Regions from separate parts of the Halobacillus sp. A1-3 genome, predicted to be linked through region 2. Evidence: predicted binding sites of a transcription regulator. Region 2 holds the regulator's gene; each other region holds the start of a gene.
What was found. The regulator Rex, encoded in region 2, represses fermentation and respiration genes when NADH is low (regulators of the CRP and FNR family bind a similar motif). The targets are predictions, from matches to a motif close to TTGTGAAATATTTCACAA.

Region 1 (3,191 bases), on a different contig from region 2:
GATGTCTTCCCTTACAATCGGCATGCTCATGCAGCGGGGGCCACCACGTCCTCTTGATAATTCAGAGCTCAAAACTTCAATTACCTCCACACCGTTTTTGCGAAGCATTTCGTTAGATACGTAGTTACGGTCATAGGTGACAACGACCCCTGGGGCAATGGCTAATGTGTTTGAACCATCATTCCATTGCTCTCTGGCAGCGGCAATCTGGTCACCGCCTCCACAAGGAATGAGCGTAATGTGTTCTAGTCCGAGCACTTCTTTTAATGTTTCAGTTAAGTTGTTTCTTTCACTGATTTTAACCCGTCCTGGTTCTTCACCTTTTTCTAAAATGAAAATTCTCATATCTCCATCAGGACCTTGAATGGCAGGGTGTATAGTGAATTTATCGTAATCAACCATTGTAAACACAGTATCGAGGTGCATAAATGCTCTTGATTTAGGAATTTCAACGGCCACCACTTTTTTAATGGTTGAAGGGTGGTCAAACAACTGAACCGCTAATTTCTCAATAGCTTTTGCAGAGGACCGGGAGCTGACTCCGATAGCAACGACTTCTTTGCTTAAAACTAATTGGTCTCCTCCTTCAATTGGGAAGTGTTCATCACGATGGAACCATGTTGGTATATCTTGTCCCTCAAATCGTGGATGGTATTTCATGATATATTCCATAAATAAGGATTCTCTACGTCTAGCTCCTTCTCTCATTCGGTTGATAGATACACCTTCGCCGATGACAGCAGCTGGATCTCGTGTGAAATATAAGTTAGGCATCGGGTCTAAATAGAAAGGATAGTGATCAGCCATGAGTTCGTAGAGATGTGTTTTCTTCTCTTCCTCCATCTCTGTTTTTAAGACTCCCGCCATCACTTTTCTAACCATTTCATCGGTAGGAAACTTTAACAGGTATTCTTTCAAATTTTTGTATGCACCATTGACGTTAGCTTTACTCTCTACAAGAATCTGTTCGACGAATTGTTCCTTCAGTTCGTCATTATGGAGCGATTCTGTTATTAGCTGATCAAGATATAGAACCTCAATGCCGCGATTCCTTAGCACTTCTGCAAAATAATCGTGTTCTTTTTGTATCGCTGGTAAAAAAGGAATGTCGTCAAAAAGAAGACGCTGCATGTATTCTGGAATGAGGTTTTCGACTTCTTTGCCTGGCCTATGAAGTAAGACGGTTTTCAATGTGCCTATTTCTGATGTGACGTTCATTGTGTATGCCATCGTGAAACCTCCTTTAAATTATTAAATTTGTTCTCTACGCTTAAAGCATAAATGACTTCAAGTTGTAAGGATGTGGTGGATTGATCCATAATATTGTGATTTAGTTCACAAGTGGAGGTATTTAAATACGAGGGGATGTATGTGTAAACAAAACATAGAGGTTATGGCTGATTACAAGAAGGGGAGAAGTGAATAAAAGGCTTATAATTAGGAGAAGAAATTTTGATGTGAAGTGAAGAGTAAATAGACAGAATAGGGCCTGAGGGGGTCCTACTTTCCATTATTTAATTGGTCCCATGATGGGAAAGGCTAATAAGGAAGAATTTGAAGAATTAAAATCAATAGAAGAGAGATATCAAAAGTGCAGTGACCATTTGTAAGGCTTTTCTTTCTTAGTTTGTATAAAAATTCCCTATAAAAAAATACTAATAGTAGAGCAATGTATAGAGCGGAGGGGTCAAATATGGATTGGAATCTATTATGGAATGGCGGTTCTTCTTTAGGTTCTTTAGAGATTTTCTTAAGAGTGACAATCCTTTACTTCAGCTTGTTAATGATGACTCGGTTGATGGGCCCCCGGCAGGTGGGAATAGTTTCGGCGTTCAATTTTATCACTCATGCTGGTATGGCCCATGTAGCCACATCGCGAATGGTGAATCCTGAGTCTTCGCTTGTGGCAGCACTGATAATTATATCAGCAGCTTATTCGCTTAGTTTATTACTTTCGTGGCTCGACTTTAAATTTCCAGTTTGGGTAGGGACCAGTCCAAAAATCTTAGTGAAGAATGGACAAATCCTTCAAAAAAATTTAAAAAAGGTGCATATGACTATGGGAGATTTATTAGCACAGCTGCGTTTGAAAAAGGCCCATCATATATCGGAAGTATCTACAGCTGTATTGGAGCCGATGGGAGAACTCAGCGTGGTCAAAACACCGCAGTCGTCTCCCGTAACAAGGAAGATGATGAAGCTTCCTGAACAACCGTCTGGATCGGGGGCCGTTCTCATCTATGAGGGGAAAGTAAAACAGGATCACCTGAACACTCTTGGGTTGAAGGAAAGCTGGCTTGAGCAGGAAATCTCCAAAAAAGGATATTCTATCAAACAGATTCTACTGGCAACGATAGAACCAAGTGGAAACATCCACGTCAGTGTGAGAGCGACATGAACCAACTTGCTGAAGTTTTCCAATCAACCGAGGATCTGTCACTAGGTGGTTTTGCGTTAAGGACCATTGTGTCCGTGTTGATGATCTATTTCATGAGCCGCTTCCTTTTAAAGCGTGCGGCAGGTCAATTCACTGCATTTGATTTTGTATTTCTATGGATGTTGGGAGCTCTGGCAGTAGCTCCATTGCTGGATGGGAAAATTCTATTTTCAACCACTGTACTTGCGACAGCGACTCTCTATTTTTGGCATTTTGTAGTTGCGTGGCTTAGTGTAAGAAGCTCTCGATTTGCTTCTTTAATCAGGAGAGAGCCGACCGTACTTGTGAAGAAAGGAAAGCTGAATGTAAAGAACATGAAAAAAACTTTTTTTAATACAGACTTGCTTCTTGCAGAGATGAGGCTTGCGGAAGCACCTGATCTTAAGGAAGTCGATGAAGTTATATTGGAATCAAGCGGGCATTTAAGTATTGTGAAGAAATCTGGACACACGCCGCCAACTCCAAGTGATTTTCAGATTCCAGTACCACCGGGAGGGGTGCCGACGATATTAATTAATAATGGAAGAATTGATCAAGCGAATCTAAAAAAGTTAGACCTCACCGAAGAATGGCTAATGACACAGTTAAACCAAAAAGGAGTTCCCAATATTAAAGCTACGTATTTAGCTACTATAAGTCCGGATGGAGAATTTTATTATTCTGTTAAATAAAAACTCTAATTAAATGCGGAAAGGTGATCCATGTGCTTACTCAACAGGAAATAATGAATAATGCTTTTAAAGAATTACTATAT
Region 2 (3,191 bases):
GTATTGATAACCGCCAGCTGTTTTAAAATATTCCTGCTTACGGTCGTACTCGGTGAGCAATTGCTGGTACCTGTCTCTATCTTCAAGCAAATTAGGGTCCGCCATCTTAGTTTCCATAGCCCGCAGTTCTTTTTCCAAGTTTTTTAGATGGGTAAACACGTTCTCCATCTCATTCCAAATCGTCTCTTCAGATTGAAGGCCTGTATTTTGTGCGAGATAACCGACCGTTGTTTCTTTTGGTTTAAAAATGTCACCGGAATCATGACTCATTTCCCCGGCCATCATTTTAAGTAACGTCGATTTCCCAGCGCCATTACGTCCGACAATGGCAATCCGATCATTCATTTGTACTTCTAATTTAATATTCGATAAAATCAACTCAGCACCAAAACGCTTCGTCAATTGATTCAGTTGCATGAGAATCATGTCGTTTCACCTCAATGAAATAAGTGTATCTTATATCGGATTCTTCTAGCAAGACAATGGCTTCAAAGTTTGTGAAATCTTTAACGACTAACGTTTGATTTTTTGGTAGAATAAGAGTAGTGTAGCAATCAGGAAGTTTGTGAAAACCGTAAAGAGGAGACGTTTCATGTCAGAGTTTACACATTTTAACGAACAAGGCCGTGCCCGAATGGTGGATATCTCTGAAAAAGGGGAAACGGTGCGTACAGCTGTGGCCCACACAAGTGTCCAAGTGAATGAAGAGATCTATTATAAAGTGACCAATAAAGAGATGGCTAAAGGTGATGTGCTTGCCGTTGCACAGGTAGCTGGTATTATGGCAGCCAAAAAGACATCTGACTGGATTCCTATGTGTCACCCGCTATCGCTAAAAGGTATTGACGTATCGTTTAGTTGGGAAGCAGATGAAGCTTATACGTTACACATCGAGGTAGAAGTGAAGACTAAGGGAAGCACAGGGGTGGAAATGGAAGCGCTAACGGCGGCTTCTGCTACGGCTCTCACCGTCTATGATATGTGTAAAGCGCTGGATAAAGGAATGGTCATCGGTCCGACTTACCTTTTAGAAAAAACGGGAGGTAAAAATGGGGATTACCAACGGGTCGATCGGTAAAGGAGGCAGAAATCCATGGATTTGGAACATACAAAAATACCTCAAGCAACAGCGAAGCGATTGCCATTGTACTATCGCTTTCTGAACAATTTGCACAGCCAGGGAAAACTGCGTGTATCATCAAAAGAATTGAGTGATGCGGTCAAAGTCGATTCTGCGACGATTCGCAGAGACTTTTCCTACTTTGGAGCCCTCGGAAAAAAAGGCTATGGCTACAATGTTGAATATTTGCTGTCCTTTTTCAGAAAGACGCTCGATCAAGATGAGACGACAAGTGTCGCATTAATCGGTGTCGGAAACCTGGGAACAGCGTTCTTAAACTATAATTTCACGAAAAACAATAATACAAAAATTGAAATTGCGTTTGATGCCAGCCGTGAGCGCGTCGGCACAGAAGTTGGCGGAGTACGTGTCGAGCACATCGATGATCTGGAAGAGAAGATGGGGGAGCTGACGGTAGCGATTCTTACGGTACCCGCATCAGAAGCACAGGGCATTGCCGATCGCCTGGTGGAAGCGGGGATTTCGGGGATTTTAAATTTTACACCGGCTCGTATTTCTGTCCCGTCGAACGTACGTGTACATCACATCGACCTGGCCATAGAGCTTCAGGCACTCGTCTATTTCTTGAAGCATTACCCATTAGATGAAATAGAAGAATAAAAGAAAGAGGATGCTGTTATGAAGCGGCATCCTCTTTCTTTTATTCTTACTTCGTATTCTCTTTCCAGCTTTTATCGATCAGCATTTTACCTGGCCATGTATAAGCCATGATGCCTCCGTCGACAGCAATGTCTTCCCCTGTAACATAGGAACTTTCATCAGAAGCTAAGAAAAGAGCAACATTAGCAACTTCCTCAGGACTTCCTAAGCGTCCCATTGGAGTCACCCACTTTTGCGCCTCGCGGAACTCCTGTCCTTCTTTTTGTTCCTTCGTCCCCGCCAGCTCATCAACAAGCGGCGTCTCAATAGTTCCTGGTGCAATAGAATTCACGCGTATGCCTTCACGTGCATAATCAATCGCCATGGCTTTTGTAAAATTGGTGATGCCGCCTTTGGCCGCATTGTAGCCGGAGCGATCCAAGTCAGCTGCGCGTCCAGACATTGAAGACGTATTAATGATCGAACCTCCTTGTTCCATCATTAATGGGAGAAGGAACTTACTTGTTAAAAAAGTGCCGCGCAAATCGACGGCAATGATCCGGTCAAAAAGGTCTACCGGGTACTCGTGCACTTTTCCCCCTTCTTCATCGATGCCTGCGTTGTTGAATAAGACATCAACCTTGCCGTATTTATCTTTGAGGTAATCCGCAAATTCGGAAACACTATCTTCATTGGAAACATCTAAAGAACAAAACTCTGCTTTTCCACCATCTTTTATCACTTCATCAACCGTCTGCTTTACGTCTTCTTCATTGACATCAGCGCAGACGACCGTTGCGCCTTCTTTTGCATATAGTTTCACTGTAGCTGCACCGATCCCTGTAGCGGATCCTGTGACGACAGCCACTTTATTATCTAATCGTCCCATTATAAAACGACCTCCTTGAGTGTTCGTATGTGGAGTACCCGCATTAGGAGTGCGTGTAAACATGTGGAAGGTAAGTTAAACGGTTACAATAGAGGTTTAAGCTTGAGGAAACCCTTTCCATTCCAATCATTTCAATGGTATGAAAATGGACGCGAAAAAAGTAAAAAAAGATCGAATAGAATGGGCAGGATGATGGTTAATCCAAAACAGTGGTGGTATAGTAAACAATAGTTCGTGTATCGAAGGAAAGTGAGGGATGATCCATGAGCAAATTACCGAATAAATGGCTGGTCGTCGTTTCCGTGCTTTTCGGAACGTTCACCGTCATTTTAAATAATAGTATGCTGAATCCAATCTTGCCGCGCTTCATTGAAATCTTTGATTCAAACGCAGTAGCTGTCGGCTGGATCTTGACGATCTTCATGGTGTCAATGGGAATGACGATGCCGCTCACCGGTTATTTTGGCGATCGGTTCGGCAAGAAAAAGGTTTATTTAGCTGGATTGACTATTTTCATCGTGGGATCCATTATGGGCTTCTTTTCAGGATCCTTAGGCATGGTCATCCTTTCTCGTGCCGTTC
Region 3 (3,191 bases), on a different contig from region 2:
TGGCAGGATGTACGGATCCAGCAATCACGTCTGAATTCTCACTTAAATGAGAGTATCCAAGGGATCCGGATCACCCAGTCTTTCTCCCAAGAAAAGGAGAACACGGAATACTTTGATGGCGTAAATACGGATAATTTTCGTTCTTGGCGTACTGCTACGAAGAAAAGTGCTATGTTCCGGCCTTTTGTAGAAATGAGTAATGCTGTAGGTACGGTCATCCTCATTTCATTTGGGGCTTTTCTAATTTTGCAAGGGGACATCCAAATTGGTACGTTTGTATCGTTTGCCTTTTTCCTAGGGATGTTCTGGGAACCTATTTCAAGACTTGGAATGATGTACAATCAGCTCTTAATGGCTATGGCTGCATCTGAACGAATTTTCGAATTCCTTGATGAAAAACCAAATGTTGAGGAAAAGACTAATGCTAAGCAATTATCTGATATGAAGGGACACATCGAATTTGAACATGTTCAGTTCGCCTATGATGACAAACGTATCGCCCTCCATGACATTAATCTTGAAATGAAGCAGGGACAGACAGTGGCTCTTGTTGGTCATACTGGCTCTGGAAAATCTACGATTGCCAATTTAATTAGTCGTTTTTACGATCCGACAAAGGGAGCTGTGAAAATTGATGGAGTGGATCTAAAAGATGCCACAATCGATAGCATCCGCCAGCAAATTAGTGTCGTGCTACAAGACACCTTCATTTTTTCTGGAACGATTATGGAAAACATTCGGTTTGGACGTCCTGACGCTTCTGATGAAGAAGTTAAGGAAGCAGCTCGTGTCGTGGGAGCCGAGGACTTCATTATGCGCCTTAACAATGGTTATGAAACTGAGGTGGAAGAACGAGGTAACATTCTATCTGCTGGTGAAAGGCAATTGTTATCCTTTGCCCGCGCTCTATTGGCGGATCCAAGGATTTTGATATTGGATGAAGCAACCGCCAGTATTGATACAGAAACAGAAATGAAAATCCAGAAGGCACTTAGGAAATTATTGAAAGGCAGAACAGCCATTATCATTGCACACCGTTTGTCAACGATTCGCGAAGCCGATAATATTTTCGTTCTAGAGAATGGAAGAGTCCTAGAAAATGGTTCCCACGAAGAGTTGATGGAACAAAAGGGAGAATACTATGAACTGGTTAAAGCACAATTTCAAATGCTTGATGCCATTTAGGTCTATGAAGAGACGCCGAATAAAGGCGTCTCTTTTTTTAATGCTTTATTTAAAGTTAGAGCTTTCAAAAGAAAGGGAAGAGGAGAAAGAGATAGGCATAATTTTAGACAGTTTTCTACGTGTAAGGTATGATAATTGTAAATTATATAGATTGTGAAGTTTGTCACAAAATAGTCATTAACATCTTAACCATAGATCTTATCCACCATTTATACTGTGAAATAGACGATGTTTTTTAGACCTTAAGTGGTGAGGGGGAAAATAATGTTTGAATTTGATAGCGCGACGTTGAGTCGAATGCTGACTTCTTTGACGCTACTCTTTCACGCTATATTTGCAACTATTGGCGTAGGAGTACCTGTGATGGTTTCCATCGCAGAGCTCATTGGAATAAAGAAAAAAGATCCGCACTACACATTACTTGCTCGACGATGGACGAGAGGGTACACAATTACTGTAGCCGTAGGGGTTGTGACAGGTACGGCTATCGGTTTACAGTTGTCTTTATTATGGCCAAGTTTTATGCAGTTGGCTGGAAATATTATCGCTCTGCCGCTCTTTATGGAGACCTTTGCCTTCTTCTTTGAAGCCATCTTCCTGGGAGCTTACTTGTATACATGGGATAGATTTAAGAATCCAATTTATCACTGGCTCCTATCAATTCCAGTGGTCATTGGGGGGACGATGTCTGCCTTTTTCATTACAACAGTAAATGCGTTTATGAACACGCCTCAAGGGTTCAAATTAGAAGATGGAAATGTGACGTCCATTAATCCTTTACAAGCAATGTTCAATCCAGCTACACCGACGAAAGTTTTTCACGTCATCTCATCCTCCTATTTGACGGCTGCTGCTGTTTTAGCGGCTATTGCTGCCTTTTTTATTCTTATGAAAAAAGGATCTCAATATCATAAGAAGGCTTTAAAATTGACGGTAATTGCTACTTTTATCTTTGCGATCATGACAGCTATCGCTGGAGACCTTTCTGCTAAATTCTTAGCTGAACATCAGCCTGAAAAACTAGCAGCAGGGGAGTGGCATTTTGAAACGGAAGAACAGGCTGATTTAATCGTGTTCGGAACGCTCAATGAAGACAACGAAGTGGAAAATGCCATCCGTATTCCAAATGCGCTTAGCTTTCTCGCCTACGGAGACTTCAATGCTGAAGTGACAGGGCTTGAAGAAACTCCAGAGGATGAGCGGCCACCTCTTTGGATTCATTATATGTTTGATTTAATGGTTTCTATTGGTTTCTTCACGCTTGGAATTTCACTCTTATATATTGTGTTTCTGAAAGTGAAGAATTGGAATGAACATCACCCGCTATTATTATGGGGTATTGCCGCAGGTGGTCCATTGTCTATGCTTGCCATTGAATTTGGCTGGGTCTTTGCTGAAGTTGGTCGTCAGCCGTGGATATTAAGAGGGTTCATGACTGTGTTCGAAGGATCGACCACATCTCCTCATGTCGATTGGATGTTTATTCTTTTTGTAGCCTTGTATGCTGTGTTAGCTGTAGGGTGTATCGTTGTTCTTAGAAAAATGTTCAAAAATAACCCTGCAGAGCTTGAACTCGAGCACCGTTATCCTCAAGTAGCAGCGACGAAGGAGGATGACTGATTATGAGTTACGAATTAATTGGAATTACAGTACTATGGATCTTTCTTTATGGATATTTGATTGTCGCCTCTATTGACTTCGGGGCTGGATTCTTTGCCTTCTATGCGAAGGCAACAAAAAAAGATCATATCATTAACCAGCTGATTTCAAGGTATTTATCTCCAGTATGGGAGGTTACGAATGTCTTCTTTGTATTCTTCTTTGTTGGATTGGTCGGGTTCTTCCCGGATATGGCCTATTATTTTGGCCAGTCGTTACTAATTCCAGGAAGTATCGCCATCGTGCTGATCGCGATTCGCGGATCTTTCTACGCATTTGAAAGCTACGGCTCAAAAGATAATCTCGTTTACATGTTCTTCTATGGTGCGACTGGATTGCTTATCCCA
Region 4 (3,191 bases), on a different contig from region 2:
ATCATGTAGAGCCATTTCAATTCGTTCATAACTATATTTGTCATGCATGTAGTGAATCACATTGAGCGTTTTTACATAAAGACCAGATAACCAATCAAGCATAAGATCGTATTTCTCCATTACTTCCTCGTAGTTCAAGGTTTCGGATGTAATCGGTGCATAAGCTGGACCTACTGGAATATTTAACTTTTCATCGACTCCACCATTAATAGCGTATAATAGAGCTTTTGCAAGGTTGACACGTGCACCGAAAAACTGCATTTGTTTCCCTATTGCCATGGCAGATACACAACAAGCAATTCCGTAATCATCTCCATAAGTTTCACGCATAAGATCGTCATTTTCATACTGAATCGAACTTGATGTAATGGACATTTTAGCGCAATATTTTTTGAAGGATTCAGGCAGTTTAACAGACCATAGAACAGTTAGATTAGGTTCAGGCGCTGGCCCTAAGTTCTCTAAAGTGTGTAAAAAGCGATAAGAGTTCTTTGTGACAAGTGGGCGGCCATCTAGAGACATACCTGCTAAGGACTCTGTAACCCAAGTAGGATCTCCACTGAATAGTTCATTGTACTCAGGCGTACGGGCAAATTTCACGAGTCGTAGTTTCATGACGAAATGATCGACTAATTCTTGTGCTGCTTGCTCTGTTAGAATCTCATCTTTTAAGTCGCGTTCGATATAGATATCTAAAAAGGTAGAGACACGACCGAGACTCATAGCGGCACCATTTTGCTCCTTAATCGCTGCTAAGTAGCCAAAATATAGCCACTGAAAGGCTTCCTGGGCTGTTGTGGCAGGCTTAGAAATGTCAAAACCATAGATTGCACCGAGTTGCTTCAGTTCTTGTAAGGCACGAATTTGCTCTGAAGTTTCCTCTCGATTACGGATAATGTCTTCCGTCATGGTGCCATTCCCAATCAGATCAAATTCTTTTTTCTTCTCAGCGATGAGGTGGTCGACACCATATAGGGCGACTCTTCGATAGTCTCCTATAATACGTCCACGGCCATAAGCATCTGGTAGACCAGTAACGATCCCAGCTTTACGAGCGAGCTTCATTTCAGGAGTATAAGCGTCAAAAACTCCCTGATTATGAGTTTTGCGATAATCAGTGAATGTTTTCTCTACTTCTTCATCCACTTCGAAACCATAAGACTCAGCGGCCATAACAGCCATGCGAATGCCGCCAAATGGCTGTAAGGATCGCTTGAATGGAGCCTCCGTTTGAAAACCAACAACCTTTTCTGTGTCTTTGTTAAGATATCCAGGTCCATGAGAAGTAATGGTAGAGACGATTTTCGTATCTAAATCCAATACCCCCCCATTTTCTCGTTCTTGTTTCGTTAGATTCATAACTTGGTCCCATAAGGTGAGAGTATCAGCAGTCGGTCCCTGTAAGAACGATTCATCCCCATCATATAGAGAATAGTTTCTGAGAATAAAGTCGCGGACATCGATCTCTCCCTGCCACCTTCCTTCAGTAAACCCTTCCCATGCTGAATCCCGCTTCACTTGCGCTATAACACTCATTTTTCTGAAACCTCCTTAAATTAGAAAGATATTGTTCAGTATTTCACATGTAATGTTTCTCTTTTATTATATAGGATAGTGAAGGATGTATTGTGATTTTTTTCACAAGAAAAGAAGTTCAAGAAAATAGTCATAAAGTTTTCAAGAAAATGACAACGGTTGTACATTGAATACGTCGGAGTAGACGATCGCAGGTAGTCATGAAAGAATTACAGCAAGCGAATAGGGTACTATTATAGCGAACAAGAAGTGAAGGACAGAAGTGCTCAGAGTTGATGAATGAAAATACTCTATTTATGGATAAAGGTTGTGAAAAGTGTAATTTAATGTCTATCCGGGAAGAGGAAGAAGAAAAGATGATAGATTTTAGACTGCTATATTCTTTTGAAAAAGGAGAATCAAAAGGAGGTAAACGCAAATGGCTAACCAAACCTCAGAAAATCAGAAGACCCTGAAGAAAATTAAAGACATGATTAAAGATGAAAAGGTGGCAATGCTGACCACTATATCCCCGGAGGGTAAGCTTATGTCCCGGCCGATGCATACGCAGGAAGTAGAAATGGATAGGGAAGAGATCTGGTTCATTACAGAAAAAGATACAGAAAAGTATGAAGAGATCAACCGTAATCCTGCGGTTAACCTTGCCTACGCAGGTAAATCCTATGTATCAATTAGCGGCACTGCTGAATTCGTCCAAGATGAAAAAAAGAAGAAAGAATATTGGAATAAGATTGTCGAAAAAGTGCTAAACACTTCTGCCGATAATCCGGATGTCGTACTGGTGAAAGTGACACCCGAAATCGCTGAATACTGGGAGGCCGGCATAAATGTTAAAACCGTCAAGGAATTTGTGAAAAAGATGGCCAGCAGTAATTCAATGGAAGAAGGAAATGATTTAAAAGATACTGTTCACTTTGATGAAGACACGAGATAACTTTTGTTGGGTAAATTCTTAGCAAACCCTGATGGTTTATTTACCGTGTATTTCAATGAGCAATTAACTGCTAGGTATTGTGAATATAACGTGTAAACCATTAAGAGAATCTCCTTTCTTGGCAGACAGCTTGAAACTCAGTATCCAAATTGGAAGATTTGGAACCCGAGGTGGCGGTGACAGGTCATGGACTACCGATGAATGGGGATGAACTCAAGGAAAATCTAAGGAAATTGAACAGAAATTTCAATGAAATCGCTATTCCTGATCATGGTAAATTCGTGGATGATAACAAATAGTTTACTAAAAGCCTCTCAATCGTAACGGATACTTTTGAGGGGCATTTTATTTGCTCCTTTTCTTTAAAACGGTTGAACACATGAACACTTATTCATGTTTATGATAAATAAAAGCATTTATTTTCTTTTATTCCTGATAAGAAGAATTACCATAAACGCGATAAATAACCCAGCGACACTAAGGGCCATAATGGTGACAGAGATAAAAAGTGGATCCATTTTTGGTGCTCCTTTTTATTAGGCTATTAAAATATATTCATAGTCTAACACTGAGAAGAGGAGCACTCAATCAATGATAGACTGCCTTTGTGAATAACTTTTAATGTGTTATTCAAGTACAAGATCCAGCGTCATCTTAACCGTAAAACCATCAGGGAGTCATTCCTGGAAGTAGAGTGCTTCTTTTTAATCAAAGCTTTCTC

Region 1: the regulator Rex is predicted to act here: its motif matches at 1,324-1,341, upstream of arcA (arginine deiminase).
Region 3: the regulator Rex is predicted to act here: its motif matches at 1,337-1,354, upstream of ACRYKC_RS03010 (cytochrome ubiquinol oxidase subunit I).
Region 4: the regulator Rex is predicted to act here: its motif matches at 1,627-1,644, upstream of pflB (formate C-acetyltransferase).

Annotation. Positions count from the first base shown of each region.
Region 1 covers NZ_JBPCEO010000011.1:12,219-15,409, reverse strand. The annotation lists gene arcA (arginine deiminase) at 1-1,230, opposite strand, end outside; gene ACRYKC_RS17545 (DUF421 domain-containing protein) at 1,694-2,398, shown strand; gene ACRYKC_RS17540 (YetF domain-containing protein) at 2,395-3,108, shown strand; gene ACRYKC_RS17535 (hypothetical protein) at 3,162-3,191, shown strand, end outside.
Region 2 covers NZ_JBPCEO010000016.1:9,060-12,250, reverse strand. The annotation lists gene ACRYKC_RS19955 (ABC-F family ATP-binding cassette domain-containing protein) at 1-426, opposite strand, end outside; gene moaC (cyclic pyranopterin monophosphate synthase MoaC) at 593-1,078, shown strand; gene ACRYKC_RS19945 (redox-sensing transcriptional repressor Rex) at 1,094-1,741, shown strand; gene ACRYKC_RS19940 (SDR family oxidoreductase) at 1,788-2,609, opposite strand; gene ACRYKC_RS19935 (MDR family MFS transporter) at 2,873-3,191, shown strand, end outside.
Region 3 covers NZ_JBPCEO010000002.1:52,473-55,663, reverse strand. The annotation lists gene ACRYKC_RS03015 (ABC transporter ATP-binding protein) at 1-1,185, shown strand, start outside; gene ACRYKC_RS03010 (cytochrome ubiquinol oxidase subunit I) at 1,450-2,805, shown strand; gene ACRYKC_RS03005 (cytochrome d ubiquinol oxidase subunit II) at 2,808-3,191, shown strand, end outside.
Region 4 covers NZ_JBPCEO010000011.1:126,717-129,907, reverse strand. The annotation lists gene pflB (formate C-acetyltransferase) at 1-1,536, opposite strand, end outside; gene ACRYKC_RS18090 (hypothetical protein) at 1,812-1,991, shown strand; gene ACRYKC_RS18085 (pyridoxamine 5'-phosphate oxidase family protein) at 1,955-2,470, shown strand; gene ACRYKC_RS18080 (hypothetical protein) at 2,620-2,769, shown strand.